Regions from separate parts of the Kineococcus rugosus genome, predicted to be linked through region 2. Evidence: predicted binding sites of a transcription regulator. Region 2 holds the regulator's gene; the other holds the start of a gene.

Region 1 (2,384 bases), on a different contig from region 2:
CCCCCGCGACCCCGTCCCGCTCGGAGCTGGTCGCGACGAGGGCGTCGAGGCTGGACAGGGTCCGCATGATGTTCGGCGGGCAGCAGGCGCAGTCGAACCAGGGGCGGCGGCCGTGGGCGACGCTGCGCTCCTCCTCGGGGTGCGCGCCGTGGCGCAGCTGGAGGGCGTTGACGTAGAAGTACTCCGTCCCGGCCAGTGACACCCCGGGCAGGAAGGCGTTGTAGAGGGTGCGCTCGACGAGGTCGGCGTAGCGGGCCTCGCCGGTGGCCAGCAGCATCCGCCACGTCCACTGCACGCTGCCGATGGCGGCGCAGGTCTCGGCGTAGGCGCGGTCGGGCCCGAGCTCGTAGTGGTCGCCGAACTGCTCGAAGTCCCAGCGCGAGCCGATGCCGCCGGTGACGTAGGTCTTGGAGGCGAGCATGCCCTCCCACTGGCGGGCCAGGGCGTCGAGCAGGCCGGTGTCGCCGGTCTCGGCGGCGACGTCGGCGGCCCCGGCGGTGAGGTAGACGGCGCGGACGGCGTGCCCCTCGGGCGAGGTCTGCTCGCGCACGGGGACGCGGTCGGAGAAGTAGGTGGGTTCCTTGCCGTGCAGGCGCTCGATGATGCCGGTGCCGCGGGCGTCGACGAACCAGCGGGCCAGGTCGAGGTAGGCCCGGGTGCCGGTCTCGCGGTACAGCTCCACCAGGCCCATCTCGACGACGGGGTGCCCGTCGACCTCCTCGACCTTGCCGGGGCCGAAGGTGGCGACGAGGTGGTCGGCGAGCTTGACGGCGACGTCGAGCAGGCCGGTCTCGCCGGTGCCGCGGTGGACGGCGACGGCGGCCTGGAACAGGTGCCCGGCGCAGTAGTGCTCGTGGCTCCAGGGCAGGTCGACGTAGCGGGCGCCCCGCCCCCGGACCTGCTGCACGGAGTCGAGGTAGCCGTCGGGGGCCTGGGCGGCGGCGACGACGTCGGTGATCTCGCGGATCCAGCCGAGGATCTCCTCGTCGGGTTCGCGGCCGTGCTCCCAGCCGGCGGCCTCCAGCCACTTGTAGACGTCGGAGTCCATGAAGATCGGGCCCTTGGCCTCGCCGTCCTCGACCCCGGCGGCGATCCGCAGGTTGCGCAGGTTCCCGGCGCTCTCCAGCTTCTCGTGGCCGGTGCGGAGGGCCTGGCGCCGGTTGGCCTGCATGCGGTCGAACCAGAACCCCGAGGTGGTGCGCGAGGCCCCCAGCGGGACGGGGCGCAGCGTGACGGCCGCGGTGGGCGTGGGGGCGGCGGGCGCGGTGGGGGTGGCGGGTCCAGCGGTGGTGCTGGTCATGGAGCTCTCCATCGAGTCGTCTGCGGGAAGCCGTGCCCGGAACGGACGGAACACGTTTTCTGCGTCGACCGTAGGAGTCCGCCCCGCCGCCGTCAAGAGCGCGGTACCGTGCTGCGATCCAGGCAGTCAGGAGTTGCAGATGACGGAAAGCCTCGTTCCGGTGCGGATCGTCGACGTCGCCGCGTTGGCCGGCGTGTCGCCCGGCACGGCCTCCAAGGCCCTCAACGGCACCGGCCAGCTGCGCGCCGAGACGCGCGAGCGGGTCCGCCGCGCCGCCGAGCAGCTCGGGTTCACCCCCGACCCCCTCGGGCGCGGCCTGTCCTCCGGGCGCAGCTACACCGTCGGGCTCATCACGACCGACAGCTTCGGCCGGTTCTCCATCCCGGTGATGCTGGGCGCCGAGAACGCCCTCGGCGCCGGGGAGATGAGCGTCCTGCTGTGCGACAGCCGCGACGACCCGCTGCGCGAGCAGCACTACCTGCGGACCCTGCAGGCCCGCCGGGTCGACGCCATCATCGTCACCGGCCGCCGCACCGACCCCCGGCCGCCGCTGGCGGCGAGCGTCCCGGTCGTCTACGCCTTCACCCCCTCCCAGGACCCCCGCGACACCTCCCTGACCGTCGACCAGGCCGGCGGTGCGGCGGCCGCCGCCACGCACCTGCTCGACCTCGGCCGCCGCCGGATCGCGCACGTCACCGGGCCCGAGGACCACCACGCCGCCCAGGTGCGCCGCGCCGCCGTGGAGACCACGACCGGGGACGCGCTCGTGGGCCCGGCGCTGCACGGGGACTGGAGCGAGCGCTGGGGCCGGCTCGCCGCCGACCTGCTGCTGCGCCGCCACCCCGACCTCGACGGCGTCACCTGCGGCAGCGACCAGATCGCCCGCGGCGTCTGCGACGGCCTGCGCGACGCCGGGCGCCGGGTCCCCGAGGACGTGGCCGTCGTCGGCTTCGACGACTGGGACGTCATCGCCCTGGCCTCCCGCCCGCCGCTGACCACGGTCAACCTGGGGCTGGAGGCGCTGGGCCGGCGCGCCGGGGAGCTGCTGCTGCGCGCCGTGGCCGGGTCCCCCTCCCCCGGCACC
Region 2 (2,384 bases):
CAGCGTCTGACCCGGCTGGACCGTGACGACGACGGCTGCCGGTGCCCGGTGGACCCCCGCCGAGGCCCCGGTGAGGGCACCGGTGACGGCCACGACCGCCCCGGTGAGCGCGGTGGCCGCGGTGCAGGTGACGAGCAGGCGGCCGCGGCGGGTCAGGCGCAGACCGGTGGTGCCCGCGTGCGGGTGGCGGACCGGACGGGGGCGGCGGCGGTCGTGCCGGGCGCGCGGGGGCCGGTGCGCCGCCGCGCGGGACGGCCGGGCGAGGAACGGCTGCGACGGCTCGCAGGGCAGGACGAGGGCGGTGGTGCTCACGAGCGTGGGCCTCCATCTCGGGGTCGCCGCGATCGAACGGGTGTTCGATCGGGCGCGTCTGTTCTACCACCGTTCGAACGGTGGAGCGCAACCCCCGCAGGGGCCCGGGGAGGCCGACCGCGACGGCCGGCCCCCGGGCGCACCGGGGGGGGTGACGCGGGCAGACGCTGCCACCGCCCTCCGACAGACGCGCTGACCTGCGACGACGTCCAGGCCCTCGTCAGGAGGCGTACCGCCTGGCCGCCCGCTCGCGCGCCCGGGCCGCCTCGACCTCGCGGTCCTTCGGCGGGGCGGCGGTGACGAGGTCGTCCAGGAGGTGCTCGGTGGCGTGCGCGACGGCCGCGACGGCGCGGTCGAACGCCTCCTGGTTGCGCGCCGACGGCTTCGTCGTCCCGGCGACCTTGCGCACGTACTGCAGGGCCGCCGCCCGCACCTCCTCGCCCGTGGCGGGCGGTTCGAAGTTGTGCAGCTGGCGGATGTTCCGGCACATGGGACGAGCCTAGGCAGCGTCCCGGCACCCGACCAGGGCCTGGTCGACACGCCGGGTTCGAACACGTGTTTGATGCCCGGGGGCCGGGTGGCTAACGTTGCTCCACCGGGCGGTCGGCGAGCTCGACCGACCACGCGGCACCGCGCAGCGCCCCGGGTGACCATCGGACAGGGAGAAGGACGTGGCCGACGTGCTGGACGGCACCGACGAGAGCGGACCCGTGACGGAGCAGGCGCTCGGGACGGTCCACGAGTTCCCCGACCCTCCCCTGGCGCGCGACGGGCTCACCCAGCGGCAGCGCCGGGTCCTGCACGCCATCAAGGACTGCGTCGACCAGCGCGGGTACCCGCCGAGCATGCGGGAGATCGGGCAGGCCGTGGGCCTGACGAGCCCCTCCAGCGTCGCCCACCAGGTCAAGACCCTCGAGAGGCTGGGGTTCCTGCGCAAGGACCCGCGCCGCCCCCGCACCCTCGAGGTCGTCTCCCCGCCCCCGCGGTCGGGGTGGGGCGTGGTGGACGGCGTCAACGGCGTCGACGGCGCGGCCGCCGACAGCCACCCCGCCCCCGCGTACGTGCCCCTCGTGGGCCGCATCGCCGCCGGTGGCCCCATCCTCGCCGAGCAGCTCGTCGAGGAGGTGTTCCCGCTGCCGGCGCAGCTGATCGGCGCCGGGGAGCACTTCGTGCTCCGCGTCGTGGGCGAGTCGATGATCGAGGCGGCCATCTGCGACGGCGACTGGGTGGTCGTGCGCCGGCAGCCGACGGCCGAGAACGGGGACGTCGTCGCCGCCATGATCGACGGCGAGGCGACGGTGAAGGTGCTGCAGCGCAAGGACGGCCACGTCAAGCTGCTGCCCCGCAACCCGCTGTTCGACCCGATCGACGGCGACGAGGCCACCGTCCTGGGCCGGGTCACCGCCGTCCTGCGGAGCCTGTGACCCGCGCGGACCCGTCGCCGGCCCGTCGCCAGCCCGGCGCCGGTTCAGCGCACCGGCAGCACCAGCTCGACGGCCGCCTCGACCGCCAGCCGCGGTGAGGTGAGCACCGGGACGCTGAGGTCGCGCAGCAACGGCGCTGCGTCGACCATGCTCGCCTGGGCCAGCACGACGACGTCGACCGGCGGGTCCAGCGGCCGCAGCGCCCGGCGGACCGTGTCGGCCACCCCGGTCGTGTAGGTCAGCAGGTCCCCGGACTCGAACGCCGCCCACGTCCCGGTGCAGCGCACCTCGACGAAGTCGACGCGGCGACCGGTGTCCTCGGCGCACTCCCGCAGCAGCGGGACGAGCGTGGCGGCCGCCTCGTCCAGCGAGCTGACCACGGCGACCCGCCGCCCGGCCAGCACGGCCGCCTCCGCCATCGGGCGGTCCACGCGCACCACCCGCAGGCCGAGCTCGGCGCCGACGGCCTCAGCCGTCGCCCCGACCGTCGAGCACGTGCAGACGACGACGTCGGCCCCCTCGGCCACCAGCCGGCGCAGCCGGTCGCCCAGGGCGGCGCGCACGGCCTCGGGCCCCCGGGCCCGAGCGGCCGCGAGCAGGCCGGTGTCCACGAGGTGCCGATCAGCGACGGTGTCGTCCCGTTCGGCC

The links. Region 2 encodes LexA, which represses DNA repair genes until DNA is damaged. Its sites were predicted from a motif close to TCGAACANNTGTTCGA; they were not measured.
Region 1: the regulator LexA is predicted to act here: its motif matches at 1,347-1,362, upstream of ACRYM6_RS13970 (glycoside hydrolase family 127 protein).

The regions. Positions count from the first base shown of each region.
Region 1 covers NZ_JBJLSJ010000022.1:51,188-53,571, reverse strand. The annotation lists gene ACRYM6_RS13970 (glycoside hydrolase family 127 protein) at 1-1,300, opposite strand, end outside; gene ACRYM6_RS13965 (LacI family DNA-binding transcriptional regulator) at 1,440-2,384, shown strand, end outside.
Region 2 covers NZ_JBJLSJ010000028.1:52,086-54,469, reverse strand. The annotation lists gene ACRYM6_RS16185 (LysM peptidoglycan-binding domain-containing protein) at 1-312, opposite strand, end outside; gene ACRYM6_RS16180 (DUF2277 domain-containing protein) at 533-802, opposite strand; gene lexA (transcriptional repressor LexA) at 984-1,736, shown strand; gene ACRYM6_RS16170 (aspartate/glutamate racemase family protein) at 1,781-2,384, opposite strand, start outside.